3 regions of the Arthrobacter sp. TmtSoilC51 genome follow, and region 1 is predicted to be linked to each of the others. Evidence: riboswitches for the same ligand, from Rfam matches in the RefSeq annotation. Region 1 holds a riboswitch; each other region holds the start of a gene.
What was found. Region 1 has a riboswitch for glycine ahead of cycA (D-serine/D-alanine/glycine transporter). Riboswitches for the same ligand answer to the same signal wherever they lie in the genome.
Positions count from the first base shown of each region.

Region 1 (10,318 bases):
CACTGTCCTGGCCCACTTGGCAGCTGACGAGGTTGACGTTCTCCTGGTATCGCCCGAGCGCCTCACCAATCCCTCGTTCAGGGAGAACCAGTTGCCCGAGCTGATCCGGAGGACCGGGTTGCTCGTCATCGACGAAGCCCACTGTATTTCGGATTGGGGTCACGACTTCAGGCCCGATTACCGGCGAATCGCGGATCTCATTGCGCAGCTGCCTGAATCCGTTCCAGTCCTGGCCACCACGGCTACTGCAAACTCACGCGTGGTTCACGATATCGAGGAACAACTCGGCGCCGGAGTCCTGACCATCAGGGGCGCACTTGGCCGTGAGTCGCTCCGGCTCGGCGTTCTCAATCTCGCAGACTCACGTGATCGCCTGGGTTGGTTGCTGACGCACCTGGCTGACCTGCCCGGCAGCGGGATCATTTACACACTGACTGTTTCAGCCGCAGAGGACACCGCCCGGCTTCTTTCCGAGGCTGGACACAACGTGTTGTCCTACACCGGCCGGACGGATCCGGCCGATCGCGAGCGGGCAGAACAACTCCTCAAGGACAACCAGGTCAAGGCGCTTGTGGCCACCTCCGCGTTGGGGATGGGATTCGATAAACCGGATCTCGGCTTCGTCATCCACCTCGGAGCGCCGTCCTCGCCGGTTGCCTATTACCAGCAGGTTGGCCGGGCTGGCCGAGGCGCAGCCAACGCGGACGTCCTGTTGCTTCCTGGCTCCGAAGACCGCGAAATATGGCAATACTTTGCCACCGCATCCATGCCTTCAGCCGAAAAAGCCGACGCCGTGCTGAGGGTGCTTGGTGAGGCCAACACGGCCACGTCCACCGTGGCGCTGGAGGCTCGCGTGGACCTTCGCCGTACGCCCCTGGAACTCCTCCTTAAGGTTTTGGCAGTTGACGGTGCAGTTGAACGCGTAGGTGGCGGTTGGCGGGCCACAGGACGGCCATGGACCTACGATGCCGAGCGCTATGCGCGAATCGCGGAGGCCCGGGTGGATGAGCAGGACTCCATGGTGATCTACCAGGACACCGCAGGTTGTCGCATGGAGTACATCACCTCCGTGCTCGATGACGAGTCCGCAGCCCCGTGCGGCCGTTGTGACAATTGCGCGGGACGCTGGTTCCCGGTGGACATTGCAGCTGCTGCGGTCGATGCAGCAGGCCAGACGCTCCGACGAGCCGGAATCGCGGTGGAGCCGCGGCTTCAGTGGCCCAGCGGGATGGAAAGGCTGGGCGTGGGGGTCAAGGGCAAGATCAAGCCGCATGAAAGCATCGCTGAAGGCCGCGTCCTGGCCAGGCTGACGGACCTTGGGTGGGGTGGCGCGCTCCGCGAGCTCTTCGGTGCCGGGGCCCCCGATCGTGCCGTGGACCCCGCGATGCTGCAGGCCTGCGTCCAGGTGCTGCGCGAATGGTCGGGGGCAGACGGCGGAGCAGCCTGGAGTGGGGTGGGTCGCCCGGCGGCAGTTGTCAGCATTCCCTCGAGGAGCAAGCCGCAACTTGTGGACTCCCTGGCGCAAGGAATCGCGGGCATAGGGCGGATGCCGTACCTGGGTCAGTTGCAGCCAGAGAATGGAGGTCCCACAGGATCCCGTGGCGGCAACAGCGCTTACAGGCTCGCAGGAGTGTGGGACCGCCTAGCCGTTGGCCCGGAGCTCGCGCAGGCGCTCGGAGGTATTGTCGGGCAGCCAGTGCTCTTGGTGGACGACCTCATCGACAGCCGGTGGACATTGACCATCGCTGCGAGGGCTCTCAGACTTTCCGGCGTGGGTGCGGTGCTACCGCTCGCCCTGGCTCAAGCGGGGTAGGGCTCAAGCGGGGTAGGGCGTCACGTGTAAGTGCTGAAAAGCGTCATGTTGTGAACGCTGCCAGTTTGCCTCTATAGGATCGAGCAAAACACACCCGCTGCCTGTCGCGGGCCACCCAGCCGAAAACCTGGACCGGAGCCATGAGCACAAACCCGAGCAACACGGACGTCGAAGCGGCCAACGAAACCAGTTGGCGCCCGCGATTGGCCTTGTTGGTGGCGGCAACATTCTTCATGGAGTTTCTCGACGGGACCATCCTCACCACGGCCATTCCCAGCATCGCATCAGATTTCCGGGCGGCACCGGCTGACATCAACATCACCATGACTGCGTATTTAGTGACGGTTGCAATGGGCATCCCGTTGAGCAGTTGGCTTGCCGAGCGGTTCGGCGCGCGCAGGATCTTCTGTCTGGCCATATCTGTGTTCACCGTTGCTTCCCTCCTCTGCGCAGTCAGCACCGACTTGACCATGCTGACGTTCAGCCGGGTGGCGCAGGGGATGGGCGGGGCCATGATGGTTCCTGTGGGCACGCTGGTGGTATTGCGGGGCACCCCCAAATCTGAACTTCTCCGTGCCACTGCCTACTTGGTGTGGCCCGGCCTCCTTGCTCCGGTTTTGGCTCCAATGGTGGGCGGAGCCCTCACAACTTTCCTGTCGTGGCACTGGATCTTCATCATCAACGTCCCACTCGGCCTGGCCGCCTTCATCGCCGCGCTCAGGTTGGTGCCGCAGACACATTTTGATGCCCAACGCCGCCTTGACTGGTTTGGCCTGCTGCTGACTACTGTCGGCGTGGGGTCCCTTGTAGTGGGTCTGGAAACGTTGGGTGGACATGCATCCAATGTGCTGGCCGTCGTGGTGGTCATCGCGGGGGTCATGTCTCTGGCAGGTGCCGTCTGGTGGATGAGCAAAGCAAGTGTTCCGCTGTTCAACCTCAGCGTGTTCGGCACCAGGACTTTCAGGGCGACATCCACGGGCGGTTTCATTTACCGGCTGACCATCAGTTCGGTCCCGTTCCTGCTGCCTTTGATGTTCCAGGATGGATTTGGCTGGGATCCCCTGAAAGCCGGAGTCATGGTGGCTGCGGTTTTCGTGGGCAACATCGGGATCAAGCCAGCCACCACGCCCCTGATAAGGCGCTTTGGGTTCAAACCGGTTCTGGTCTTTGCATCGTTCGCGTCAGCCGTGACGTTTGCCTTGTGTGCGTTGCTGGATGCCCAAACACCCGAGCCCATTATTTTCGCGTTGTTGCTGTTCAGCGGGGCCTTCCGATCCATAGGCTTCTCCGCCTACGCTTCCGTGCAGTATGCCGACATTGGGCCGGAACAGTTGCCCTCGGCCAACGCGATCTCGGCGACGCTCGTCCAGTTGGCGGCTGCGGCAGGGATCGCCGTGGGTGCTTTGTTCCTGAGGCTGTTCGAGGCAACGGACGTGCTTGGGGCGGACCAGGTGTCGGCCTATAAGGGGGCCTTCATAGCCATGGCTGTGCTGATGCTGGCCAGCACTGTGGACAGCCTGGCCCTTCACCGGCATGCTGGCGCCGAAGTCAGCCACGGAGCGAAGCACAGCTAAGCCCAGCGCGGCGGAAGGGCTGGGTTAAACGCAAAAGGTCCCGGTTCGAAAACCGGGACCAAATCGCGGAGACGGGGGGATTTGAACCCCCGGTGGAGTTGTGCCCCACACTTCATTAGCAGTGAAGCCCATTCGGCCGCTCTGGCACGTCTCCATTTGCTATTGCTAGCCCACCAAGGATACGCAGAACGTGCCGTCCAGTGCAAAACCGCCGCCGATGAGGAACGACCGTCAGTTGCTCCCGGCCAACGCGCGCCAGAGAAAGTGGTTGCTTCTCGCTTGGAGCGCGGCGGCCTGTCGGTTGTCCGAGGCGCCCGCGTGCCCGCCTTCGAGTGCTTCGTGGAACCAGACATTCGGGATACCCATCGCCTGCATCCGGGCTGCCATCTTTCGGGCTTGAACGGGGCCTACCCGATCATCCGAGGTCGCGGTCCAGATGAACGTTTCGGGGTACTCGACGCCGTCGTGAAGCAGGTGATAGGGCGAGAACGTACGGATGAAATCCCACTGCTCAGGCACATCGGGGTCTCCGTACTCCGCGATCCATGAATATCCGGCAGAGAGCTTGGTGTAGCGGCGCATGTCCAGCAACGGCACGCCGCAGGACACCGCACCGAACAGCTCGGGGTACTGGGTCAGCATGTTGCCCACCAACAGGCCGCCGTTGGACCCGCCCACGCAGCCGAGTCGACAGCGGCTGGTCACGCCGCGGGAAATCAGGTCCTGCGCCACGGCAGCGAAGTCTTCGTAGGCCCGGTGCCGCTTTTCCTGCAACGCTGCCCTGTGCCACGAGGGTCCGTATTCGCCGCCACCGCGGATGTTCGCAACGACGTACACGCCCCCGCGTGCGTGTGAGCCGGACCCGTCTGCCAAGGCAGCGGCGGAAGTGCGACGCTCCAGCCAAGCCCTGCCAATGGTGCCGCTGTAGGCAGGCGTGCGGGAAACTTCGAAGCCTCCATAGCCGGAAAGCTGAGTGGGATTTTGTCCGTCCAGGACCAGGTCCTTGGATGCCACCTGGAAGTAGGGGACTTTCGTCCCATCCGCCGAGACAGCGAAATGCTGCTGGACCTCATAGTCGCCGTCATTGAAGAACGACGGCGATCGCTTCACCACGGCGTGCTGGCTGGTGACCCCGGCAGCCGGTCCGGTAACGGATGAAGCCGCCGGCCCTGCAGTGAGGGTCCCTCGGGTGAGGGTAGTGGGCGTGGTGAAGCCGGTGGCGATCAACCAGTAGTCATTTCCCGCGCCGGAGTCGGAATCGTCTTCATCGTCCACGGCGTACGCATTGACGTCGTGAAGCGGCGGACAAGCGTCCAGGACGGTGGCAACCCAGCCGCCGTCGGAATCCACGCGGGAAGGGTCCAGCACCCTGATCTCGGAGGAGACGTCGCGCAGCAGGTTAAGCAGCAGATAGTCCTTGGTCCAACTCCATGACTGCAGGGAAGTGTGGTGGTCAGGGGCAAACAGCACCACGAACTGCCGCGATCCGGCCAAATAGCCCTCGAAGTCTGCGGCCAGCAAGGAACCGGCGGGGTAGGTAGCACCGGACACGTCCCAGTCCTTCTGCGGGCGGAACATCAACCATTCGCGGTGCGCGCTGATGTTCACATCGGTGGGAACATCGATGGCAACCCATGAGTCCTCGCGCAACAGCCACGTAGTGCGGTTATAGAAGTCGATGTAGTCGACGGCGAAGGTCCGTTCGAAGCCCGGGGTCGAGTCATGTGCCACCATGGCCAGCATGTGGTCTTCAGGGATGTCGAAGATCCGCTCGGCCTGGGCAAGGGACTGGCCGCGACGCAGCTTCACGCCGGTTCGGGCGTACGACGAGGTAGTTGCAGGCAACCCCTCTGCCGTACTGGACACCAGCAGCGTGTCCGCGTCCAGCCAACTCACGTTGCCTTTTGCCGTGGGCACATCGAATCCGCCAGCGGCAGGGTCAACAAAGGTGCGGGATTCGATGTCGAACTCGCGGTGGCGGTTGGCGTCGCCGCCGTCGGGGGATAGCGAAACCATGGCCAAGCGGTACTCGTCGCCGTCCAACGGACGGAGGAACCCAGCCCCATGGAACACCCACTCGACGCCTTCTGCGGCGGCCAGGGCATCGATGTCCAGCAGGACGTCCCATTCGGGAGCCTCGGAAACGTAACTTTCCCAGGTAGTACGGCGCCAAAGGCCCTTGGGGTGCTCCTGGTCCTTCCAGAAGTTGTAGTAGAAATCGCCGCGTTTGTTCACCATGGCGATCCGGTCAGTTGAATCCAGGACCTCCAGGATGCCGGCTTCAACCGCTGCGTAGTCTGCGTCCTCCAGCAAATCTTCGGTTCGCGCGTTCTGTTCGCGGACCCAGGCAAGCTGTTCTTCGCCGTGAATGTCCTCCAACCACACGTTCTCATCCGTGGGTTCGGGCGCGATTGCCGCAGCGTGGCGAGGCCCGGACTTGGTCTCCAGATCAGTGTCGTTGTCAGGGAGGGGCGTCTGATCAGCTTCTGTGGTGGTCATTGCCCCATCCAAGCAACACTTTTCAACAGGAAGCAAGTCACAGGAAGTTAGGCTTGAGCGTGGCTAAATCGCAAATCAACCGTGTTGCCCTGATTGGGGCCGGCCCCCGGGGCACAAGTGTCCTTGAGCGGTTGCTCGCGAATTGGGTTGCGGGGGCCACGAACCGGGCGAACCAGAGCGATACTGGGCAGCGCACACTGCACATCCACGTTGTGGATCCTTTCCCCGCAGCATCCGGCCATGTGTGGCAGCCGGAGCAGTCCAGGCTGTACTTGATGAACACCCAGGCCTTCTATCCCACTCTCATTCCTGAAGACCCCAAGCTCGCTCCGCCCCTGGCAGGCGGTTCCTTCGACCAGTGGCGCGCGGCCCGGCGTCGTGATGGGCAGGGCCTGAACGACGCCGAAAAGGCGGAGTTGGCTACACTCGAGTCCCACGATTTTCCCAGCCGGGCGCTCTACGGACGGTACCTGCGGCAGACTTTGGCGGAACTGCTGAAGCGGATGCCCGACGGCGTGGAGGTAACCTTCCATGAGACGTCCGCCGTGGCGGCGCGCCCGGTTCCAGTCAACTCGACCACCACGATGCGGCAAGCGTTCGACGTCGAACTGGCCGACGGTACTACACTCACCGTCGGCTCGGTGGTCCTCGCGTTGGGACACATCGAGTCACGTTTGAATCCGGAGCAGCGTTCGTTCCAACGGGCCGCCGATGAGCACGGCCTCCTTTACTTCCCGCCTGCACCACCGGCCGACGTCGACTGGCAGCGGGTGCCGGACAACGAGCCTGTCCTGGTGCGTGGCATGGGACTGAATTTCTTTGACGTCATGGGCCAGCTGACCGAGGGGCGCGGAGGCAAGTTCGTTGAAGCGGGCGTACCGGGAGCCGGAGTTCTCGAGTACCGGCCGTCGGGCAGGGAACCCCGGATTATCGCAGCGTCCCGGCGCGGCACACCGTACCGGGCCAAGGCTGGGTTGGTGGGGTATTACCCCCGCAGCGTCACCATGCGCTACCTGACTGAAGCGGCGGTGGACCGGTTCAGGGCAGCCGGTATCCAGCCCGGATTCGACCACGATCTTTGGCCGCTCCTGCACCGCGACGCCTTGTGGGCCTATTACTCCACCCTTGCCAGGTCGCAGCCTGCCGCCATCCGCGATGCGGCGCAGTTCCTCGCGGACCTTGAGGATGCGTTGCAGCCCCATGCGCACACCACTGCCAACTGGGAAAGCGACGTTGCCGCCTTGGTGGACAAGCACGTGGTTGCCTCCCGTCGACTGAATGTCCGCGGACTCGCTGCGCCGTTGGCCGGGCGCACTTTCGCGTCCCGCAAGGAGCTGGATCTGGCAGTAACCGCCTACCTTGACGACGACGCACGACGCTCAGCCCTGGGCGAGGCGGATCCCGTGAAAATGGCCATCGGCGCCCTCCACACGGGCAGGGCGATCCTCAAGTCCGTTGTGGCAGACGGGGGAATCACGGACGAATCGTGGGTGGCTGAACTGCGTGGATGGTTCGAATCGTTCGTTGAGGGCCTTGCAAGCGGAGCCCCGGCACTGCGTTCGGAGCAGTTGGCAGCTTTGGCGCGTGCCGGCGTCGTTGGTTTCGTTGGCCCCGACCCGAAGTTCAGCGTGGATAGAAGCGCTAAGGTTTTCCGTGCGGTTTCGCCCTGGGTCCACGACGGGCCCGCCGAGGCACCTACTTTGATTGAAGCGATGTCGCCGGCCAACCGGGTGGGCATTAATATTTCCCCGCTACTGGAGCAGCTCATGGCCGACGGCCTTGTGCGGACCAAAATCATGATGAGTGCCGAGGGCACGCCGGTACAAACAACGGGCTTGGATGTGGAACCGCACCCGTACAGACCTGTAGCTTCCAACGGCTCGGTAACTGAAGGCATGTATGTTTTGGGCCTCCAACTATCGGCGACCCAGTGGGGAACAGCCATTGCTGCAGAGGCGCGTCCTGCGACGGGGAAGGCGTATGCCAGCGGCCAGCGAACCCTGCGGGATGCCGACGAAATCGCACGAAGTATTCTGGGCAGCTAGTTGCCTTCGGTTGCGATGAGTCCAACGCTTCGCTAGTGTGTGAGCTGCATCACCGGCAAGGTGGTGCGCGCTTTTGATCTGCGGCGGGAGAGTCCTGCCGGTACATCCCGTCAGGCGCCGTAGGAGCAAACCCTCCCCAGGAATCTCTCAGGCCCATGTACCGCCGCGGCGAGGCAACTCTGGAAAGCAGTCCGGTCATCCGGGCTCACCGAAGGTGCAAGCAGGCCATCCCTGCGGAAACTCTCAGGTCCACCTACAGAGCGGGGAGGAACCCGAATCATCGTGGCACCCTGTGCCGCCTGAACAATGGAGTTCCTCTTGACGATTCAGCGCCCATCATCCGCCGCCTCCGGTCCAGCAGACTCGCCACATCTCGAACGCCAACTCAGTAACCGCCACATCCAGCTGATCGCGATCGGCGGTGCGATTGGCACCGGCCTGTTCATGGGCTCTGGAAAGACGATTTCTGCTGCCGGTCCCTCCGTGATTTTCGTGTACATGATCATCGGCTTCATGCTGTTCTTCGTCATGCGGGCCATGGGCGAGTTGCTCCTGAGCAACCTGAATTACAAATCCTTCAGCGACTTCGCAGCGGACCTGCTGGGTCCTTGGGCCGGGTTCTTCACCGGCTGGACCTACTGGTTCTGTTGGGTCATTACGGGCATCGCGGATGTGATCGCGATCGCCGGGTACTCCAAGGAGCTCTGGCCTTCCCTTCCGCTCTGGGTACCCGGATTGATCACCATCGGCATCCTGCTGCTCCTTAACCTGGCTACGGTGAAGGCGTTCGGCGAGACCGAGTTCTGGTTCGCCCTCATCAAGATCGTCGCCATCGCAGCCCTCATCATCGTCGGCCTGTTCATGATTTTCAGCGGCTTCCAGTCCGACGCCGGACCGGCCACCTTCACCAACCTGTGGAGCCACGGTGGCTTCTTCCCGAACGAATTCATGGGCTTCGTTGCCGGTTTCCAGATCGCCGTGTTCGCGTTCGTGGGCATTGAACTGGTAGGCACCACGGCCGCCGAGGCCAAGGACCCGGAGAAGAACCTGCCCAAGGCCATCAACTCGATTCCGATCCGCGTGCTGCTGTTCTACGTGGGAGCACTCATCATCCTGATGTCCGTCACTCCGTGGACCCAGTTCGCCGCCGGCCACAGCCCGTTCATTGCCATGTTCTCCCTGGCTGGCCTGGGAGCCGCGGCGACCATCGTCAACCTCGTGGTTCTGAGCTCCGCTACGTCTTCGGCCAACTCGGGTATCTACTCCACGTCCCGCATGGTCTACGGGCTGGCCCAGGAAGGCGACGCACCCGCCGTTTTCGGGGCATTGTCCGGACGCAAAGTACCCCGCAACGCACTGTTCCTTTCCTGCGTTCTCCTGCTGTCCGGCGTCGTCCTCATGTATGCCGGCCAGGACATCGGCAAGGCGTTTGACATGGTGACCACTGTGTCCGCGGTCTGCTTCGTCTTCGTATGGTCGATCATCCTTGCCAGCTACCTGGCCTTCCGGAAGCGCCGGGCGCACCTGCACGATGCCTCCGCGTTCAAGATGCCCGGTGGCATAGCCATGGTGTGGGTGGTCTTCGCATTCTTTGCGTTCGTGCTCTGGACCTTGACCACACAGCCGGACACTTTTGCGGCGCTGCTGGCCACGCCGGTGTGGTTCTTGATCCTGGGTGTCGCTTGGTTCGTCCTGCGTCGCCGCCCGGCGCACCTGGCCCGCTACGCAGCGTTCCAGGCCGAGTTGGAGAAGGACTCCAGGCGCACGGCGGAGCCCGAGCTCGCCAAGAAATAACTGATAACCAGAAGGCAGGCCCCTCACGACGTGTCATCCGTGAGGGGCCTGCTTTATTCGGTCATGGGAAAGGGGTGCCTAGCCCCTCAGGCACTTCTGATATTCCAGCCAGGCAAAGGCATACCGGAGCCAGCCGACGATGTCGTACCACTTGTCGGGCTTGACCGGCGGAATGCATTGCGGCGGGTTCGTGCCGCTCCCGGCGACCGTCACCAGGGCCTTCACTACGGTCCCGGATTCGACGGCGGTAAGCACCAGGGTCCCCGAGCCTGAAGTTGCCGCTGCGGGCACCTTGAGGTCCACAGTCGCCGCGCCGGCCGTGACCGGCACAGATCCCAGCGCAACAGCGGCTCCGCTGGCGTCAACGAAGACGGCATTGAGCGTGTTGTTGGCAGGGCTGCCGATCGAGGTGAGGTTCAGCTTGGAGACGGCCAGCGCCATGGATTCTCCAGGCTTGACCTCGGTCGCTGTGGAGTTGACCACGGAAACCGACCGGCGTGCGAAGTCCGGGGAGACAGGATTGTGTTCCTTCAGGTACTTGATCCATGCGTCGCGGTCCACCAGGCCGGTGTCCTTCGTGTTGCTGCCCTCCT
Region 1 covers NZ_AP035877.1:853,811-864,128, forward strand. Annotated here, with positions in the region: gene ACZ5G6_RS04100 (RecQ family ATP-dependent DNA helicase) at 1-1,813, shown strand, start outside; gene ACZ5G6_RS04105 (MFS transporter) at 1,954-3,387, shown strand; tRNA gene ACZ5G6_RS04110 (tRNA-Ser) at 3,454-3,541, opposite strand; gene ACZ5G6_RS04115 (prolyl oligopeptidase family serine peptidase) at 3,619-5,886, opposite strand; gene ACZ5G6_RS04120 (FAD/NAD(P)-binding protein) at 5,946-7,931, shown strand; glycine riboswitch at 8,006-8,104, shown strand; gene cycA (D-serine/D-alanine/glycine transporter) at 8,238-9,725, shown strand; partial or broken gene ACZ5G6_RS04130 (bifunctional metallophosphatase/5'-nucleotidase) at 9,804-10,318, opposite strand, start outside.

Region 2 (10,318 bases), 1.1 Mb from region 1:
TCTTGTTCATGGGCGCCACGAAGATGAAGTACACAACACCGGCAGTGATCACGAACGTCACAAGGGCCGTTAGCACGGCGCCGAAGTTGATGAACGTAGCGGGGTTGTCTTGCCAGATCCGGAAGCCCAGACCGTCGGCGTTCACTCCACCTGCAGCAGCGATGACGGGATTGATGATGTTCGTGGTGAAGGCCGCGACGAGTGCCGTGAAAGCACTGCCGATGACGACGGCAATAGCCAGTTCGATCACGTTGCCGCGAAGTATGAAGTCCTTGAAACCCTTAAGCATGGAAATGTCCTCCGGTTGGGTGTGGGTGTCTGGCTCAAGCAGAGATCAAACTACCACTCCGAGGTTTCAAACGGGTGTCAATGGGATGTGAGCGAGGGATGCCGACAGGGGGTGTGGATGTGAGAGAGCATCGGTGGGAGGGGGCAGGATGTGAGAGAGCATCGGTGGGAGGGGGGTGGGATGTGAGAGAGCATCGGGTTTCGCGGATGCTCACTCACATCCTCCCCTGTTTTCGCGGATGCTCACTCACATCCTGCCCGATCAGGCCAGGAGGGCCCGGGTGTGGTCGTTGAGGAACATGCCTCTGGGATCGAACTCGCGGCGGACCTGGATGAAGGTGTCAAGCTCCGGATATAGACGTTCCAGCCGGCTCCGGGTCATGAAGTGGATTTTCCCCCAATGCGCACGCGGCTCAAATTCCTGCAGCACGGCATCGGCATCCCGGAAGAACTGCCAGTAGTCGGTTCCGGGTTTGGTGGTCAGGGTGATGACGGTGCTGTCGCGGCCTTGGAACTGGGACATGTAGGCGTCGTCGGCCTTCACCCAGCGGACCTCTACCGGGTACTTCTGGTCCGGGTGCCGGCTACGGATGAGGTCCTGGATTGCCTCGACGGCGGCCAGGCCATCTTCGCTGCGAACGAAGTACTCAAGCTCGTGGAACTGCGTGGTGAAGCCGCCAGGGTAGATCCGGTACGAGCGGTCCAGCCGGGCACCTTCGACGTCCGAGATGTAGCTTTCGTCCGGGATCTGCGCCACGTTGTACCGCTTGGTGTAGCTGCGGCCACCCATGGCGTGCTCAGGAGATCCGGGCAAATCCAGGAGTTCGCACGAGTCATCCTCGGGGCACCACAGGAATGAGTAGTGCCTGTTGCTGTCGATGTCGGCCTGCCAGGTGGACGTGGTTTCCGCCCACGTGGGATAGGTGATCTGCTCCTGCAGGTAGTAGCTGTCCTCCACTGCCAGTTCCACTTCCAGGAAGATCCCGAGAGTGCCCAAAGCGACCTGGGCGGCGCGGAGTTCGCGGAGCTGGCCCTCTCCGATTTCCACGATCTCGCCGTAGCCATTGATCAGCTTCACCCAGCGAAGGTTGGAGGAGAAGCTGCCCAGGTTCTTGCCCGAGCCGTGCGTGCTGGTGGCGAGGGCGCCGGCGATCTGCTGCTTGTCGATGTCCCCCTGGTTCCCCAAAGCCAACCCTTGCTCCCACAAGGCATCGCCGAAAGCATTGATGGTGGTTCCGGCCAACGCCCTGGCCCGGCGCCCAACGGTGTCCGTGCCGGTGATCGCCGTGAGGCCGGACATATCCATCAGCACGCCGCCGGTCTGAACCAGAGGAGAGGACGAATGCCCTGAACCGACCGCCCGCACTGGCAACCCTTCGCGGATGGCGAAGCGGACGGCGTCGAGCGCTTCCTGTTCGTTCCTGGGCCGAACCGTAAAGGCGGGCGTCGCGCTCTGGTTTCCGCCCCAGTTGGTCCAGGTGACGTCCGTTCCGAACGGGGCGGAAGGAGTGGCTGCCCCTGGCAAAGAGGCAGGCCGGGAAACATTGGTGGTCATCGTGAAAGCTCCGTTGCTTGTCTGGATGCTCATGCGCCGTGGTTGATCATGACGTGCTTGGTGCGGGAGTAATCGTCCAACGCGTAGAGCGAGAGGTCGCGGCCGTAGCCGGATCCCTTGAACCCGCCCCACGGTACCTCGCAGGCCAGGACGAGGTGCGCATTGACCCAGACGGTGCCGAAGTCGAGTTGCTTGGGAATCCGGAGAGACAGGCTGGAGTCCTTGGTCCACACCGACGCGGACAACCCGTAGGGGCTCTCGTTGGCACGCGTCACGGCCTCTTCAGTGGAAGAGAAAGTCTCCACCGTGACCACTGGGCCGAAGATTTCGTGGGTGGCAATGTGGGCTCCGGCTGGAACGTTGGAGATGACTGTTGGTTCGATGAAGTAGCCGGGCCCCTCCAGCGCCGAACCGCCAATGGCCACATGAAGTCCGGCGTCGCGGGCTTCGGCCAGGGATTCCTTGACGCGTTCAAAGTGGGGCCGGGAAATCATGGGGCCGATTTCCACGTCCTCGCCTGCTTCCGGAGCGCCGACTATCAGGGTGCCCACCTCACGCACCAAGTGCTGCGTGAATTCCTCGGCCACGGACTCGTGCACCAGCACGCGGCAGGCAGCGCCGCAGTCCTGGCCGGCATTCCAGAATCCTGCGTTGCGGACTCCAGCAGCGGCAGCACGGAGGTCGGCGTCAGGGAAGACAACAACAGGTGCCTTGCCGCCGAGCTCCAGGTGGACGCGCTTAACAGTCCTGGCGGCCGTTTCAGCCACGGCCTGCCCGCTGACCACGCTGCCGGTCAATGCCACGAGTGCGATGTCCGGGTGCTCCGAGAGCCGTTGTCCCACCGTTCGGCCTTGGCCGGTAACCACGTTGAGAATCCCATCCGGGATCCGTCCGGCGAGCAGTTCTGCCAACTTCAAGGTGGACAGTGGTGTTTGCTCGGACGGCTTGAGGACGATGCTGTTGCCAGCGGCAAGGATGGGCGCGATCTTCCAGGCGGCCATGAGCAGCGGGTAGTTCCACGGCGTGATGACACCAACCACGCCCACGGGTTCCCGGAGGATCACGGAGGTGTGGTCCGTGGCGTAGTCACCGCCGGCCATCGACGTCAGCGTGCGGGAGGCCCCGGCCATGAAGCGGAACGTATCGATGGTGCTGGTGACGTCGTCCTCGGCCACCGCCTGCGGTTTGCCGGTATTGGCGGACTCGATGAGCTCGAACGCCTGCCGGTTCTCGTCAATGATGTTGGCGATCAGGTTCAGGACATCCGCGCGCTCCTTGGGGGTGGTGGCACCCCAGGATTTTTGCGCGACGACGGCGGCCTGTACAGCGGCGTCGACATCGTCCGCCGTGCCCGCCTGCACTGAGGCGATGACCTGCTCGGTGGTGGGGTCCACGACGTCGATCAGCTCACCGGTGGAACCCTGGACGAACGATCCGTTGATGAAGTGCCCGGCGGGAGGCAGAGGCAGCTGCAGGCTGCCAGCGTGGTCAGATGTGGCGCGTCGAACGGTGAATTGGACGGTTTCCAGGTGGGAAATGTCTGTGAGGGTCATGACGATTCGCTTTCAGATGAGGTCAGTTTGCGAGTGCAGGGGCTGGAAAGGGGGCGGCGTCCGTCTTTTTCCGGAACACGCGGGCCACGAAGTAGTAGAGGGGAGCAACCACCACCAGGCCCACGATCCAGGAGATGTCGACGCCGCCCAACGCGGCGGCCAGCGGGCCTGTGTAGATTGCCGTTGCCGAGAAAGGAACCTGGATCAGGGCGCCTGCCACGTAGGAGCCGATGGCGACCCAATTGAACCGCCCGTACACGCCGCCGTCGCGCTTGAAGAAGTCTTCAACCCGGTAGTCGCCGTGCCGAAGAAGGTAGTAGTCCACCAGGTTGATGGCCGTCCAGGGAACCAGGACGTACATCAGGAAGGAGAGGAAGTTGGTGTAGAAGAGGATGAAGTTGTCGCGGGCGAACAAAGCGATGGAGACTGCGACGACGAACAGGATGACCGCCGCGATGCTGCGGGTCTTGGCGCGGGGCAACCAGGAGGCTTTGAACGTTTGGCCGATGGTCAAGGTGCACAGGACGCCGCAGTAGAGGTTCATGGCGTTCGATGCCGCGACACCCAGGCAGAAGATGCCCACGATGATCAGGGTCCACGGCTGCAGTAACGCACCCAGGCTGCCCACGATTTCGACGTTCTCGGCGCTCATGGTCATGGCAAGCGTACCCACCAAGGCGCCCAGGATCATGGGGAACAACGTTCCCAGGACGCAGCCCGAGTAGGAGGCCCAGAACGCTGGTGCTGAGCCCGTGCCCTGCGGCATGTAGCGGGAGTAATCGGAAACGTAGGGTGCGTAGGCAAGTTGCCACAGGGCGGAGACGGAGATGGTTCCCATGAAGCCAACCCAGTTGAAGTTGCCCTGCTCAAGGAAGCTGCCGGGCAGGCCGTGGACCATCAGGATCCAGCCGAAGGCCAGCAACAACGCCAGCCCCGCCGCAACGCTGAGGATACGGGCATAGGCGTGAATGAGCCGGTAGCCGAAGATCGTGGCTATAACGCTGACCACGCCGATGATGATGATGCCGCCATCTACACTGATGCCGGGGCTGACGGCGGCCATCGCTTCTCCGCCAAAGACGAGGTTTGCGGCGAAGAAGCCGACGTACATGATGACAACGATCACCACGATCAACAGGGCGCCGAACGAGCCGAACTGGCCGCGTGTCTGGATCATCTGGGCCACACCCAGTTGCGGGCCTTGGGCCGAGTGCAGCGCCATGAAGATGCCGCCCACCAGGTTGCCGATGATGATGCCCACAAGCGCCGGCACGAAACCGAGTCCGAACACCGTTGTGGCGAGCCCGCCTGTCACGATGGTCATGATCATGATGTTGGAACCGAACCAGATGGTGAACAGGTCGCGTGCCTTGCCGTGACGCTCATTCAGCGGGATCGGCTGGATGGTTTTGTCCTCAAGCCTGGGAACTTCGTGGGTGGCCAAGGGCGCGTTCATGACGCGCTCCGGGACGTCGAAGCCAGTTCACGGACTTCAGTGGCCTTGCTGCGGTTCACCATCAAGCCGAGAAGGTCGAAAACAAGGGTGGCCGCAGCGACTGTTGTGATGTCCGCATGGTCGTAGGCCGGAGCGACTTCAACGACGTCGGCGCCCACAATGTTGATGCCGTTCAGTCCGCGGAGCAGGGCGAGGAGTTCGCGGGAGTGGAGCCCGCCCATCTCCGGCGTGCCGGTTCCGGGTGCGAAGGCGGGATCGAGGACATCGATGTCGATGGAGACGTAGACCGGGGTGTCGCCGAGCCTGTCCTTCACCTGCTGGATGGCCGCCGGTACGCCGATGACGTCCAGGTCGGAGCATCGGATGATCTGGAACCCGAACTCGTGGTCCCGCAGGAAGTCGTTGCGGTCATATACAGGGCCGCGGATGCCGACGTGCATTGACTTGTCCTCCACAAGGAGGCCTTCCTCGAACGCCCGGCGGAAGATGGTTCCGTGCGTGATCGGCTGGTCGAAGTAGGTGTCCCACGTATCCAAGTGGGCATCGAAGTGCAGCAAAGCCACGGGACCGTGGACCTTGTTCAGGGCCCTGAGCATCGGCAGGGCGATAGTGTGGTCGCCGCCGATCGAGATAAGCCGCTTATCCTCGCTGATGAGGGGCAACGCCTGCTCCTCGATCTCACGGACAGCGCGTGTGATGTCGTACGGTGTGCAGGCGATGTCGCCAGCGTCCACTACCTGGACCTCGTAGACCGGCTCGACGTCGAGCTCCGGGTGGTAGCCCGGGCGCAGGAGACGCGAGGCTTCGCGGACCGCGGCAGGGCCGAAACGTGCGCCAGGCCGGAAGGAAGTTCCGCCGTCGAACGGAACGCCTACGATCGCGATGTCGTAGTCCGGGACGCGGTCAATTTGGGGGAGACGGGCGAAGGTGCCGAGGCCTGCATACCGGGGGACTTTGGTTGCGTCGACAGGGCCGATGGGCTTGTGGATTGTCATTCCGGATCCTTGGGTTGAGGGGTTGCTCGACGTTGAGCGGGAAGTGCGTACTTCAATTCTTGGTGACGCCGGTCACTGCGAATAGCGGTACATTGACTACAAATGGCCGAGCCACTTAGACATATGTCTAAACGCCCCGAAAAGCCGCCAACCTAGAGGAACAGGGGAGCCCAACCCATGGCAATTACCGTCGCCGAACTTGTGGCTGAACCGCAGCTGGGCCTGACGCTCCTGGCGGGGGCGGCAGGCCGCGATAACCGAATCACCTGGGCCCACACCTCAGACCTGCCGCGGCTCTGGGAATGGGTGACGGGCGGCGAACTCATGATGACCAACGGACTCTCCATTCCCGCGGACGCGGCAGGCCAGGTGGCGCTCGCCGAGGCGCTGATGGACTCCGGTGCCAGCGCCCTGGCCATCGGCGAGAAGATGCATGCACCGGAGCTGTTGCCGGAGTTCCTGGAAGCCTGCGACCGCCTGCCGTTGCCTCTCATCAACATCCCATATCCCTTGCCGTTCATCGCCATCGCCCGCTCGGTTGCCGAGGCATCACTGTTGGAGGAATCGCGTCGCCTGCGCCAAACCGCGCGGGTCTACGACCTTCTCCGGACGGCTGGGGCGTCCGAGGACCATTGGCAGAGCCTGGTCCAGCGGTTGGCCACCGAACTCGATTCGGAGCTCTTCGTGGTGGACCGGCGCTGCCTCCATCCCTGGCATCCTGAGGGCCGGCCGCTTCCGGTGTTCCTGGCAGACGAATGGGCGCCGCTGTCCGGACAGGTGTCCCTTGCTGGAAAGAACTTCCAGTGGCATCGGGTCCGGGGCAGGCACGTGCTGACCATGGACATTCCGACCCACGCCAACGCGCTCCTGGTGGTGCTGCCCAACAGCGAACCGCACCCCGACGCCGTCGTGCTTCTCCACGCCGCAACTGTGCTGGGACTGCAGCTTTCGCGCATCGTCCTGTCCCTTGAAGGGCGGCATCGGCTTGCGGGCGAGTTCCTGTTGCAGGCGATCGATGGCCGTTTGGGGACAGCGGAAATGGAAAGCAGGCTGGCGGCTTTCGATGTCCCAACACAGGATTTCCTGGTGGCCTCGGTTTCAGCGGACGACGGCGACAGGCTGGCGGGTGTCCACATCGAACTTTGGCGTCACGGAGTTTCGGCCGCCTCCTTGAGGCGCAACAACAGACTTCACGTCGTGGTCCCCGCTGACGTGCCGGACGATGTCCTGGTGCATTGTGCCGGCCCGGGCGCCGCGATCGGGGTCAGTGCTCCGGCGGCGGTTGCCGGCATTCAACGGGCCCTGCAGGAGTCCCTCTGGGCGCTCGGTTCCGCCCGGGCGAACAAGCTTGGCCTGTCCCGCTACGCTCAGGGACCTTCGTGGCTCGGACTGACGGGTTTCGAGGAAGGAACTGCGCTGGTCCGGCGCCTTCTCGGCCCAATTTTTGACTACGAGCAGAGCCAGGAAGGCGATCTCATCGTCACTCTGAGGACCTATTTGGACTCGCAGCGTTCATGGCAAAAGACGGCTGCTGCCCTGTTCGCGCACCGGCAAACCATCATTTACCGCATACGGAAAATCGGCGAGTTGACGGGGCTGGACATGGGCGAAACGTCCACGGTTGCCCAGCTGTGGTTCGCGCTCCAGATCCACGAGGCGATGCATCGGTAATTATTCTTGCTTGCGCTTTTTTGAGAAAACCAGCTATGGTGTGAACCGTGTCACCCACGGGTGGCGCACACGCTTTTGATCTGCGGCGGGAGAGTCCTGCCGGTACATCCAGTCAGGCGCCGTAGGAGCAAATCCTCCCCAGGAATCTCTCAGGCCCATGTACCGCCGCGGCGAGGCAACTCTGGAAAGCAGTCCGGGTAACCGGGCTCACCGACGGTGCAAGCAGGCAACCATTCCTGCGGAATCTCTCAGGTCCAATACAGAGCGGGGAGGAACCCACATCATCGTGGCGCTCACTGGGCGCCTGAATCATGGAGTTCCTCTTGACTGTTCAATCAACCCCCACCGCCTTCGCGGACCGGCACATCGGCGCCCGTCGCCAAGCCGACGTTGACACCATGCTCAAGGCCATTGGCTACGACTCTGTTGACGGCCTGGTAGACGTTGCTGTCCCCGACTCCATTCGCCAGGACACGGCGCTCAAACTGCAGGACGCCCTCACTGAAGTGCAGGTCCTGGCGGAGCTACGGAAGCTCGCGTCCAAGAACAAGACGGCCGTCCAGATGATCGGCCAGGGCTACTACGACACCGTCACGCCGCCGGTTATCCGCCGCAACATCCTTGAAGCCCCCGCTTGGTACACGGCCTACACGCCCTACCAGCCGGAAATTTCCCAGGGCCGCCTCGAGGCGCTGCTGAACTTCCAGACCATGGTGCAGGACCTTACCGGACTTCCCGTGGCCAACGCTTCGCTGCTGGACGAAGCGACTGCCGTGGCCGAGGCCGTGCTGCTGATGCGCCGGGCGAACAAGTCCAAGACGGCCAAGGACGGCAAGACCGTCCTGGACGCCGACTGCCTCCCGCAGACCATCGCGATCGTGAAAGGCCGCGCCGAAGCGCTTGGCTTCGAGGTTGAGGTCGCTGACCTTTCGCTCGGACTGCCCGACGGCGACATCAACGGCGTCGTCCTGCAGCAACCCGGCGTTTCCGGCCGCGTCTTCGACCACTCCTCTGTGATCGCCGAGGCCAAGGAACGCGGTGCCCTGGTCACTGTGGCAGCAGACCTGCTGGCGCTCACGCTCATCACGCCCCCGGGCGAACAAGGTGCCGATATCGCCGTCGGAACTGCGCAGCGCTTTGGCGTTCCGCTGTTCTTCGGCGGCCCGCACGCAGCCTACATGGCCGTCCGCGAAGGCATGGAGCGCACGCTTCCCGGCCGCATCGTCGGCGTCTCGAAGGACAACGCTGGCGTACCCGCGTACCGCCTCGCCCTGCAGACCCGCGAGCAGCACATCCGCCGCGAGAAGGCCACGTCCAACATTTGCACGGCCCAGGCACTGCTCGCGATCGTGGCTTCGATGTACGCCGTCTACCACGGCCCCGAGGGCCTGAAGGCGATCGCCGAAACCGTGCACGGCCACGCCCGCACGCTCGCCACCACGCTTGTGAAGGCTGGCCGCGAACTCGTTGCCGACTCCTTCTTCGACACCCTCACGGTCCGCGTCCCCGGCAAGGCAGACAAGGTCATCGCCGCCGCCGAAGCCCGCGGCATCAACCTGCGGCTCATCGACGCTGACACCGTTGGGGTCTCCGTTGATGAAACCACGACGCCGGAGGTCCTTTCCGCGGTGGCCGTCGCCTTCGGCGCCGGTCCGGTAGGGGACGCTTCCGGGTTCGAACTGCCCTCAGATGTGGTGCGCACCTCCGATTACTTGCAGCACCCGGTGTTCAACACCCACCGTTCCGAGACGCAGCTGTTGCGCTATATCCGCAAGCTGTCCGACCGGGACCTCGCGCTGGACCGCACCATGATCCCGCTGGGTTCGTGCACCATGAAGCTGAACGCCACGGCCGAGATGGAAGCCATTTCCTGGCCCGAGTTTGCATCCATCCACCCGTTCGCTCCGGACTCCCAGACCGCGGGCTGGCGTGAACTCATTGAAGGTTTGGAAGCCGACCTCACCGAGATCACTGGCTACGACCAAGTCTCCATCCAGCCGAACGCCGGTTCCCAGGGTGAGCTCGCAGGCCTGCTGGCGATCCGCGGCTACCACCTCTCGCGGGGCGATGACCAGCGCAACATCTGCCTGATTCCGGCCTCGGCCCACGGCACCAACGCTGCCTCGGCTGTGCTGGCCGGCATGAAGGTTGTCGTGGTGGCGACGGCTGCTGACGGCACGATCGACCACGCGGACCTGACCGCGAAGATTGAAGCCAACAGGGATGCACTGTCCTGCATCATGATCACTTACCCGTCCACGCACGGTGTATACGACGCTGACGTCCGCGAGGTCTGCGACGCGGTCCACGAGGCCGGCGGCCAGGTTTACGTCGATGGCGCAAACCTGAACGCTTTGGTGGGCTTGGCACAGCCGGGCAAGTTCGGTGGCGACGTTTCACACCTGAACCTGCACAAGACCTTCTGCATTCCGCACGGTGGCGGCGGTCCCGGGGTTGGCCCGGTCGCAGCCAAGGCACACCTGGCACCGTTCATGCCCGGGGACGCGAACAATGTTTCCTCTGATGGCGGCGTGGCCATCTCGGCCTCGCGCTATGGCTCCGCTGGCGTGCTCCCGATTTCGTGGGCCTACGTGAAGCTGATGGGTGGCCAGGGACTCACCGAAGCCACCAAGTCCGCTCTCTTGGCTGCGAACTACGTTGCCTCCCGCTTGGATGAGCACTTCCCGGTTCTTTACACCGGCGAAGGCGGGCTCGTTGCCCACGAGTGCATCCTGGATCTTCGCGAATTGACGGCCCGCACGGGCGTTACCGCAGAAGATGTGGCCAAGCGACTCATCGA
Region 2 covers NZ_AP035877.1:4,918,768-4,929,085, reverse strand. Annotated here, with positions in the region: gene mscL (large conductance mechanosensitive channel protein MscL) at 1-289, opposite strand, end outside; gene ACZ5G6_RS22535 (D-arabinono-1,4-lactone oxidase) at 551-1,876, opposite strand; gene ACZ5G6_RS22530 (aminobutyraldehyde dehydrogenase) at 1,873-3,396, opposite strand; gene ACZ5G6_RS22525 (purine-cytosine permease family protein) at 3,419-4,852, opposite strand; gene speB (agmatinase) at 4,849-5,847, opposite strand; gene ACZ5G6_RS22515 (PucR family transcriptional regulator) at 6,025-7,518, shown strand; glycine riboswitch at 7,595-7,693, shown strand; gene gcvP (aminomethyl-transferring glycine dehydrogenase) at 7,842-10,318, shown strand, end outside.
Region 2: it holds a riboswitch for glycine, as region 1 does, so the genes downstream of both, gcvP (aminomethyl-transferring glycine dehydrogenase) here and cycA (D-serine/D-alanine/glycine transporter) in region 1, are expected to answer to the same signal.

Region 3 (10,318 bases), 190 kb from region 1:
GTTGCCGCCATTGGGGTTGGCTGTGACGTGCTTGTCCCAGTTATCGATTTCCTCGGCGGTGGCAAAGCGGGCGGTAAATTCTCGCAAGGTGGCCGTGTCCAATCTCAGGGGCTTGGTGCAGTGTTCAAAAGCTGGGTGCGCATGCGGGACATGCAGCCCCAAGTCTATCGGGCCGGGAAAAATCTGCTCGTTTCCCAGGACAAACGTGCTCTCGGAGGTGCTTACAAACGTATCTGGTCAGCGCTCTCCAACTTGATGGCCTTGGGTTCCTTGCCGAGTTCCCGCTGGCCGCTCACCAGGCGATCCGCGTTGGCCAGCCTGGTGAGGCTCAGGCCCGTAAGGTCAGCAATCTGCCCGATGGGGACTTGGAAGGTCCGGAACGGCCCCAGGGGCGGCGGTTCGCCTTCCAGGAGCCGTTGGTCGATCGCTTTCTTCAGTTCAACTTTGCCCAGCAATGGCGATTGGTCCAGGACAAACCCGGCGGCGGCCAGCTTGGCGTCGTTGGTCCACACGGCGATTTTCCAGAATTTCCGCGGAACCTGTACTCCCCTGTACGGGAGGTCGTCGTCGAGAAGAACGGGCCCGGTGAACACGGTGAGCTTGGCGTCGTGTGCATCCGCGTGGCCCAGGACGTGATCCTCGAGCCCTACCCACAGTTCCTTGCCTTGGTTGAAGTCGTCCACTTGTGGTGCGGCATTGGTAAAGGCGAACGTGTCCTGGTTGGCTTTCTTGGCCGTGGCCGGGTCGCCCCAGACAGGATCCAGGCGACGCACCAAGTGCCCGCGATCGAACGCGTTGTTTTTGTAGACGTCCGGGCCAGCCTGCTGTTCTTTGGGGATCCTGTCATCGAAATGCCAGGTCCCTTCCCGGGCTAGTGGGCTCAGTTCCCCGCCGCTGATGTTGACACCCACAATCGCCGCGAGCTTCCGGGAAGCCCGGAAGCGCACGGAAAAGTGTGTGTAGTCCAAAAGAATCGTCGTTGCCGACGGACTGGGCAGTTCAACGCGTGCCCGCAGAAAATCTTTGTCGTATCCCCCGCTCATGGATACAGCATGGCACTAGGGACCGACAGCGAACAGACTCAGCATTCGACGACGTTCACGGCCAGGCCGCCCATCGCGGTTTCCTTGTACTTGGAGGACATGTCCTTGCCCGTCTCGCGCATGGTCACGATCACCTCATCCAGCGACACCCGGTGCGTCCCATCCCCCCAGAGCGCCATCTTCGCAGCGTTGATCGCCTTCGCCGCCGCGATCGCGTTCCGCTCAATACACGGAATCTGCACCAACCCACCAATCGGATCACACGTCAACCCCAGATTGTGTTCCATCGCGATCTCCGCCGCGTTCTCCACCTGCCCCGGCGTACCACCCATCACCTCGGCCAACCCCGCAGCAGCCATCGACGACGCCGAACCCACCTCGCCCTGGCACCCGACCTCCGCACCGGAAATCGACGCCTGCTCCTTGTACAACACACCCACCGCACCGGCGGCCAGCAGGAACTTCACCACCACATCGTCCTTATCAGCCTGGGTAGCCTTGTCCATGCCCGGGGCATAATGCAACGCGTAATACAACACCGCCGGGATAATCCCCGCCGCACCATTCGTCGGCGCCGTGACCACCCGCCCACCAGTGGCGTTCTCCTCATTGACCGCCAACGCGATCAGGTTCACCCACTCCTGCCAATACTTCGGATCGTTGCGGTCCTTGTCCTCCTTCAACAACCGCTCCAGCCAGTCAGGAGCACGACGACGGACCCGTAGACCCCCGGGCAACACACCCTCACGCTTCAGGCTCGTCTCAACACAAGCCTCCATCACATGCCAGATATGCAACAAACCCTCCCGGATCTCCTCCTCCGACCGGGACGCCCGCTCATTGATGAACATGATGTCGCTGATCCCCAAACCCTTCGACGCACACCGGCCCAGCAACTCAGCAGCCGTACGGAACGGCAACGGCAACTCCGCCTTCGTCTCCTCCAACTCCGCCCGCGCCGCGTCCTCCTCACCCTCACGGACAATGAACCCACCACCGACAGAAAAGAACGTCGCCTCCCGCAAGGTGTTCCCCTCAGCATCAGAGACAGCGAACTTCATCCCGTTCGTATGCCGCGGCAACACCGTCAACGGATGCAACACCATATCCTCCACCGCATACGGCAGCTCCACACCAGCCCCCGCCCGACCGCCGCCAGCCAGGTTCAACATCCCCGTCTCCGCGATCGCAGCCAACCGCTCCTCCACCTCATCAGGCAGGATCAACTCAGGATGGAACCCCTCCAAACCCAGCAACGTCGCCGTCATCGTCCCATGCCCACGACCCGTCGCGGCCAACGAACCATACAAATCAACCCGCAACCCCGCCACCCGGTCCAACACCCCGGACTCCCGCAGCTCACCAGCGAACACCGCAGCAGCCCGCATCGGCCCCACAGTATGCGAACTCGATGGGCCAATACCCACAGTGAACAGATCGAAAACACCAACAGCCATGGTCGGGATCCCTTAACAAAGCTTGAAAACGGTCCGCCAGATGGTTCTGGCGGATGGCCTCCCCCGCTTGTGGCGAAGGTCGACCGAAGCACGACGCCGGATGGCCCCCAAAGGCGGCAACCCGGCGTCGCAATACTATTCAGTTCTACAATCCCACGCTACGCCTTGTGGGCCGGTGCTGCCTGCGAGCGTTCGGGCCCGTTGGGTCGACGTCCTCCGCGGGCTCGGTCGCTGAAGCGCCCGCTGGGCGGACGCGAAGCTCCCTTGGACGCCCGCTTCCGGACGCCAGCCCAAAGGGACCGCCGGCGAGGGCCATACCGGCGCCCAATACGGGGTCTTGCTGCACAGCATGCCGTGCGAACGGCACCCGCGGCAGCGAAACCCCGAATCGGACTCGGTCGAAGGGAGTTAGGAGAGGTCCCCGCCGTTCTTGGAGGCGTACTCCTCGGCCGAAAGCAGCGGGCCGTCGGACTCAGCCGCAACCTTGAAGAGCCAGCCGGCGCCGTAAGGATCGTTGTTGATGAGGGCCGGATCACCGACAACGGCGTCGTTGATCTCGGTGACCTCACCGGTGACGGGCGAGTACAGGTCCGAAACTGACTTGGTGGATTCAACTTCGCCACAGGTCTCACCGGCGGTCACAGTGGAACCAACCTCGGGCAGGTCGACGTACACGATGTCGCCCAGCGCGTCGGTGGCAACCTCGGAGATGCCAACAGACACCAGGTTCCCCTCGCCGCGGGAGACCCACTCGTGCTCGTCGGAGTACTGAAGTTCGGGCGCTACTTTGGGCATTCTGATTCCTTTACGTGTAGTGGCTACATCTAATTGTGTCGCGCCGGGGGCCTTGAGCGCGGATGATTCAGCGGTGTGGCAAAGGATCACCTTCGGCAGGCCCCCACTCCCCCAGCACCTTAGCGGTTCACGAAGCGCCGGAGGACTCTCCCCTTTGGAACCGACATCCGGAAGCGGGCGTCCAAGGGAGCATCGCGTCCGCTCAGCGGGCGCACATGCGACCGAGCCCGCGGAGGATGTCGGTCCCAAAGGACCCGCAACTTACTTTTGGCGCTTGTAGAACGGCAGCGCGACAACCTCGAACGGCTCGCTCTTACCCCGCAGGTCAATATCCAGCGCTGTGCCGAGCTCCGTGTGCTCAACGTCGACGTAGGCCAACGCTACCGGGTAGCCCAACGTTGGGCTGGGCTGGCCGGAGGTGACTTCGCCAACTACTGAACCGTCCTTGAGGACCGGGTAGTGGCCGCGACCGGCACGGCGTCCGAGGCCTTTGAGGCCCACGAGCTTGCGTCCGCTGGTGGAGCCTGCACCCTCTGCCTTAAGTGCCGCGAGTGCTTCCTTGCCGACGAAGTCGCCTTCCTTCGAAAGCGCCACGACGGGTCCGAGCCCTGCGGCGAACGGGTTTCCTTCTCGGGAGAGTTCGTTGCCGTACAGCGGCATGCCGGCTTCCAGGCGCAGGGAGTCGCGGGAAGCGAGGCCAGCGGGAGTGAGCTCGCCTTCTTCCGCGGCGTCGGCGATGGCCTGCCACAATGCAGCAGCGGACTCGTTGGCGACGAAGATCTCGAAGCCGTCTTCGCCGGTGTATCCGGTGCGGGCGAGCAGCAGTTCCTGAGTACCGCCGTCGAACGTGAACGGGACCTCAACAGCCGCGTAGTACTTCAGTTCGGTGACCAGCGCGTGCTGGTCGGTGGGGACCAAACGGAGGAGGATGGCTTCCGCACGAGGACCCTGGACCGCGATGAGGGAGGTCTCGGCGGAGGCGTCCTGGACGGTGACGTCGAAGTTCGCGGCACGCTCCAACAGAGCGTCAGCCACTACCTTCGCGTTACCCGCGTTCGGCACAACGAGGAACTTGTCTGCGCCTTCTTCGGTAGATGGGCGACGGTAGGTGATGAGGTCGTCGATGATGCCGCCGTCTTCCTGGCAGATCAGCGAGTACTTGGCCTTCCCCTCGGCCATGGCGGAGATTTTGCCCACCAGGGCGTAGTCCAGGAACGCAGCAGCCTCGGGACCGGTGACCCAGACTTCACCCATGTGGGAGAGGTCGAAGAGACCGGCGGACTTGCGGACGGCGTGGTGCTCTGCCAACTCGGAGGAATACTTGAGCGGCATCTGCCAGCCACCGAAGTCGGTGAAGGACGCGCCGAGCTTCTTGTGCTCTTCGTAGAGCGCGGTGTAGTTCTCAGTCATTTCGGGACCGTCCTAGTTCTCGAAGTCTTCGATCGGCGGGCAGGAGCAAACCAGGTTGCGGTCTCCGGCTGCGCCGTCGATGCGGCCGACAGGCGGGAAGTACTTGTCCTGCTTGAGGTGGTGGACGGGGAACGCGGCCTGCTCGCGCGGGTACGCGCGGTCCCAGTCAGAACTCACGACGGCGGCAGCCGTGTGCGGTGCCTTCCGCAGCGGCGAGTTCTCAACAGTGAAATCGCCGTGGGCAACCTGGTCGATTTCCTTGCGAATGGTGATCATGGCTTCGATGAAGCGGTCGATCTCGACGAGGTCCTCGGACTCGGTGGGCTCCACCATGAGCGTGCCGGCAACCGGGAACGCGAGTGTGGGTGCGTGGAAACCGAAGTCGATGAGGCGCTTGGCCACATCTTCAGCGGTGACGCCGGTCTTGGCCGTCAGTTCGCGGAGATCCAGGATGCATTCGTGGGCAACAAGTCCGCCCTCGCCGGTGTAGAGAACCGGGAAGTGCTCGTTGAGGCGGGAAGCGATGTAGTTCGCAGCCAGCAGCGCGGACTTGGTGGCTTCCGTGAGCCCCTGGCCGCCCATGAGCTTCACGTAAGCCCAGGAAATCGGGAGCACACCGGCCGAACCGAAACGGGAGGCCGAAATCGGGACGTCGTTGCCTTCGGTCCACGACGCAGCGTCACCAGGCATGAACGGCGCCAGGTGTGCCTTGGCCGCGACCGGGCCAACACCCGGTCCGCCACCGCCGTGCGGGATGCAGAAAGTCTTGTGCAGGTTCAGGTGCGAGACGTCGCCGCCAAACTTGCCCGGCTGGGCGAGCCCAACCAGCGCGTTGAGGTTTGCACCGTCGATGTAAACCTGTCCGCCGGCCTCGTGGACCGCATCGCAGACTTCGCGGACGTCGGCGTCGTATACACCATGCGTCGACGGGTAGGTGATCATGATCGCCGAGAGGACGTCCCTGTTGGCCTCGATCTTGGCCTTGAGGTCATCGTGGTCGATAGTGCCGTCAGCCGCCGTCGCCACCACCACGACCTTCATGCCGGCCAGCACGGCCGAGGCCGCGTTGGTGCCGTGGGCCGAGGCCGGAATCAGGCAAACGTTACGCTGCTGGTCGCCGCGGGAATGGTGGTAGCCGCGGATCGCGAGCAGGCCTGCGAGCTCGCCCTGGGAACCGGCGTTCGGCTGGATGGAGACTTGGTCGTAACCCGTGATCTCGGTCAATTGCGACTCAAGATCAGCGATCAATTCACGCCAGCCCGCGGTCTGGGAGTCCGGAGCGAACGGGTGGATGGAGGCGAACTCGGGCCAGGAAATGGCTTCCATCTCGGCCGTGGCGTTCAACTTCATGGTGCAGGATCCGAGCGGGATCATGGTGCGGTCCAGCGCGAGGTCCCGATCCGAGAGCTTACGGATGTAGCGGAGCAGCTGAGTTTCGGAACGGTGCGTGTTGAACACGGGGTGCTGCATGAAATCGCTCGTACGCTCAACGGAAGATTCCAGCGCGAAACCTTCGGCTGATTCAAGCACCGAAGCGTCGAAGACTTCCAGGAGACGGCTGACAATCTCTGAGGTAGTGGTTTCGTCAACAGAGATGCCCACCAGATCAGCGTCAATGCCACGCAGGTTGATGCCCTTGGCCTCGGCGGCAGCGACGACGTCGCCAGCCTTGCCGGGGACGCGAACGGTGATGGTGTCGAAGAAGGAACCGTGCAGGACCTCGACGCCGGCGGCCTTTAGGGAAGCGGCCAGCGTGCGGGCGTGGCCGTGTGCGGTTTCGGCGATGGCCTTGAGGCCTTCGGGGCCGTGGTAGACGGCGTACATCGAGGCCACGATGGCAAGCAGTGCCTGCGCGGTACAGATGTTGGACGTCGCCTTTTCGCGGCGGATGTGCTGCTCGCGGGTCTGCAGCGCCAAGCGGTAGGCGGGAACACCGGCGTCGTCCTTGGAAACGCCCACCAGACGGCCGGGCATGGAACGCTCAAGGCCCTTCTGGACAGCCATGTAGGCGGCGTGCGGGCCGCCGAAGAAGAGCGGAACGCCCAAGCGCTGGGCGGAGCCGACGGCGATATCGGCGCCTTGTTCGCCTGGGGGCGTGATGAGGGTCAGCGAGAGGAGGTCGGCTGCCACAGTGACCAGGGCACCGCGTTCCTTGGCCTCGGCGATCACAGAGGAGTGGTCGAAGACGCGGCCGGAAACACCGGGCTGCTGCAGGACGACGCCGTTGATGTCGCCGTCGGGCAGTCCGAGCGAAAGGTCAGCGACCTCAACCTCGAAGCCAAGCGCCTCGGCACGGCCCTTCACGATCGCGATGGTCTGCGGCAGGCAGTCGGCGTCAAGGACGGTCTTGCCGTCGTGGGCGGCCTTGTTCTTGTTGGCGCGGCGCATCATCAGGACGGCTTCTGCCACTGCAGTGGCTTCATCCAGGAGGGAAGCGTTGGCGATCGGGAGTCCCACCAGGTCCTGCACCATGGTCTGGAAGTTCAGCAGCGCTTCAAGGCGGCCCTGGGAAATTTCCGGCTGGTAGGGCGTGTACGCGGTGTACCAGGCCGGGGACTCAAGGATGTTGCGGCGGATAACCGGCGGCGTGACGGTGTCGTAGTAGCCCTGCCCGATCATCTGGACGGCCGTCTTGTTCTTCGAGGCGAGCTTGCGCAGCTCAGCCAGGACCTCGACTTCGCTCAGCGCGTTCTGGAGGGTAAGGGCAACGTCCTGGCGGATGTCGTTGGGAACCGCGGTGTCTACCAGTGAGTCGACGGTGTCGTAGCCGACCGACTTGAGCATGGTCTCGATGTCAGCTTGGCGGCGGGCGCCAATATGCCGATCGACGAAGGTGGTGGAGGCAGAACTAACCGTCACGAAGGAACTCCATTACTTGGGCGGCGTTTGGGTACGCCACAGTGGCTCGGGTTCCTCCCCGCTCTGTATTGGACCTGAGAGTTTCCGCGCTGCCATGTTTGCATGACACATCGCTTGCACCGTCGGTGAGCACAGCTGCCCGCACGCCGATGGCGTCCGAGGTTAGCCTGCTACTTTCCAGAGTTGCCTCGCCGCGGCGGTGCGTGGGCCTGAGAGATTCCTGGGGAGGGTTTGCTCCTACGGCGCCCGCATCACTTGCTTGCAGGACTCTCCCGCCGCAGATCAAAGGCATATTCAATTTTTTGCGTGCCCCTTGTGAAGACGCACCACAAGGCTCAATTGTCCTACGTTGTGGGCGTCGCCGCAAATGGATGACCCGCTACTTGCGGAGCCGGTCCAGCACGCCCAGCAGGATCTCGACGTCGGCCTCCCGCCCGGCGTTGCCGCTTTCCTGGCCGCCCTCGAACATGGCGTTGAAATACAGGCCGTCGCCCATGTAGCTGACGGCTTTCGCTACCTCCGGGCCAACGTCCTCAGCCAGGACGTCCAGCCACTGTTGTTGAATACCGGCGAACTTGCGGCGGGTCTCTTCATGGGCCACTTCGGCCAGTCTTGTGGCAGCGACGAAAGCCCTATCCATGGGGGTTCCTGCCCACAGGGAGGTACGGATGAAGTACGCGGCCGAGCCATCCGGCGCAGCCTTCATGTGTTCGATGTCTTCCTGAGCCAACTGGTCCAGGCGCTCAAGCAGGGCGCTGATCAGCGATTCCTTATTGGGGAAGTGATAAAGCAGCCCACCCTTGGAGACGCCCGCCCGCTTGGCAACGGCATCGAGGGTGGCGGCCCGCTCCCCCACCTCGATGAGGAGGGCTTCGTAGGCATCCAGGACTGCATCCCGGGCAACTGGTTTTCGTGGCATGTATACATCATTCCCTACGGGATTGTTGGCGCTTAATTTGAAACTATACCGTCTGGACGGTAAAGTAAGTGTCATGTTCACGCCGTCCTCGACCCCTGCTCCCCGATCCGCCCGTCCCGTCATGGATGGAGGCGCACCGTGGCGCGATTGGACGGCCCTGGCACTCCTGATGTTCCCGGTGCTGCTGGTGGCCGTCGACAACACCGCGCTCACGTTCGCCCTGCCCGAAATTGCCCGCTCCCTGGACGTGGGCGGCGTGCAGCTCCTGTGGATCATTGACGCGTACCCGCTGGTGTTGGCGGCATTGCTGGTTTCCATGGGCAACCTGGGTGACAGGATCGGACGACGGCGGCTGCTGCTGATCGGCAGCACAGGCTTCGCGGCGGTTTCGGCTGCTACGGCTTTCGCGCCGTCCGCAGAGTGGCTGATTGCCGGACGCGCCGCACTTGGCGTCTTTGGCGCCATGCTCATGCCCTCAACACTGTCCCTGATCCGGAACATCTTCGTCGACCCGAACCGTCGTCGGCTTGCGATTGCAGTGTGGGCTGCCGGTTTCTCGGGCGGCGCCGCCCTTGGCCCGATCTTTGGTGGCTGGCTGGTTGAGCACTTCTGGTGGGGTGCCGTCTTCCTGGTGGCGACATTCCTGCTCCTGCCGCTCCTGGCATTCGGCCGCGTCCTGATTCCGGAATCCAAGGACGCCAATCCGGGCCGGGTGGACGTGCCGAGCATTGCCCTGTCCATGTTCGCCATGGCCCCGTTTGTCTACGGCATCAAGGACTTTGCGGTTCATGGGTTCGGAGCAACGGCTGCGGCGTTCATGGTCTTCGGCCTGGTGATGGGCACCCTGTTTGTCCGTCGCCAGCAGCGGATCGAGAGCCCGATGCTGGATGTCCGCCTGTTCGGCAACAAAGTGTTCAGCACGGCGATCGTGGCCAACGTCCTGTCCCTGTTTTCCATGACGGGCTTCATCTACTTCTTCGCCCAGCACCTGCAGTTGGTCGAGGGCCAATCACCCATGGAAGCGGGCATCGCAATGATTCCAGCGATCCTGGCAACCATCATCGCAGGCCTGTTGGTGGTCCCGCTGGTAAAGCGCGTCCGACCCGGATTCGTGGTGGCTGGCGGACTTACCCTCAGCGCCACGGGCTACCTGGTGGTGGCTGTGGGTGACCACGGCAGCGGACCTGTATTCCTCCTGTCAGCTTTGACGATCCTGGCCGTTGGTGTGGGCGCAGCAGAGACCATCTCCAACGACCTCATCCTCGGCTCAGTGCCGGCCGACAAATCCGGAGCGGCTTCCGCAATCTCCGAAACCGGCTACGAACTGGGTTCGCTCCTGGGAACCGCCGTGCTGGGCTCCATCCTCACGGCGTCCTACCAGCACAACCTCGTCATCCCGGAGGGCTTGTCCACGCAGGCGACCGGGAAATCCGGTGAAACGCTGGCCGGCGCAGTGGATGCTGCTGCGGCGCTACCCGCTCCGCTATCGGATGCTCTGACAGCCGCCGCCCGGGTAGCCTTCGAGTCCGGCGTCCACATCACTGCGGCGATTGGGCTGGTACTAATGGCCGGAGCGGCAGTGCTTGCCGCCGTCGTACTCCGCAGGGTGCCTAGGGCGCAGTAGGCTGCCTTCGCGCCTGACGGGGTAAATGCCACACAGACGAGCCCTCACAAGCCCTCCGTTGGAGCAGCTTTCTTGTCCACGCCCGCCGTCAGCCGGTCGATCCGTTCCAAGGCATCACTCAGCCGGCTGACGGTGTCCCACAATTCGCGATGCTGCTCCCGGACCTCCTCCAGCGCGGCACCTGCTGAGGTGAGGGAAGCGAGATCGAAAC
Region 3 covers NZ_AP035877.1:1,041,944-1,052,261, reverse strand. Annotated here, with positions in the region: gene ACZ5G6_RS04995 (lipid II:glycine glycyltransferase FemX) at 1-102, opposite strand, end outside; gene ACZ5G6_RS04990 (DNA/RNA non-specific endonuclease) at 222-1,043, opposite strand; gene ACZ5G6_RS04985 (L-serine ammonia-lyase) at 1,082-2,500, opposite strand; gene gcvH (glycine cleavage system protein GcvH) at 2,909-3,295, opposite strand; gene gcvT (glycine cleavage system aminomethyltransferase GcvT) at 3,557-4,705, opposite strand; gene gcvP (aminomethyl-transferring glycine dehydrogenase) at 4,718-7,564, opposite strand; glycine riboswitch at 7,752-7,849, opposite strand; gene ACZ5G6_RS04965 (TetR/AcrR family transcriptional regulator) at 7,944-8,483, opposite strand; gene ACZ5G6_RS04960 (MFS transporter) at 8,557-10,107, shown strand; gene ACZ5G6_RS04955 (cyclodeaminase/cyclohydrolase family protein) at 10,152-10,318, opposite strand, start outside.
Region 3: it holds a riboswitch for glycine, as region 1 does, so the genes downstream of both, gcvP (aminomethyl-transferring glycine dehydrogenase) here and cycA (D-serine/D-alanine/glycine transporter) in region 1, are expected to answer to the same signal.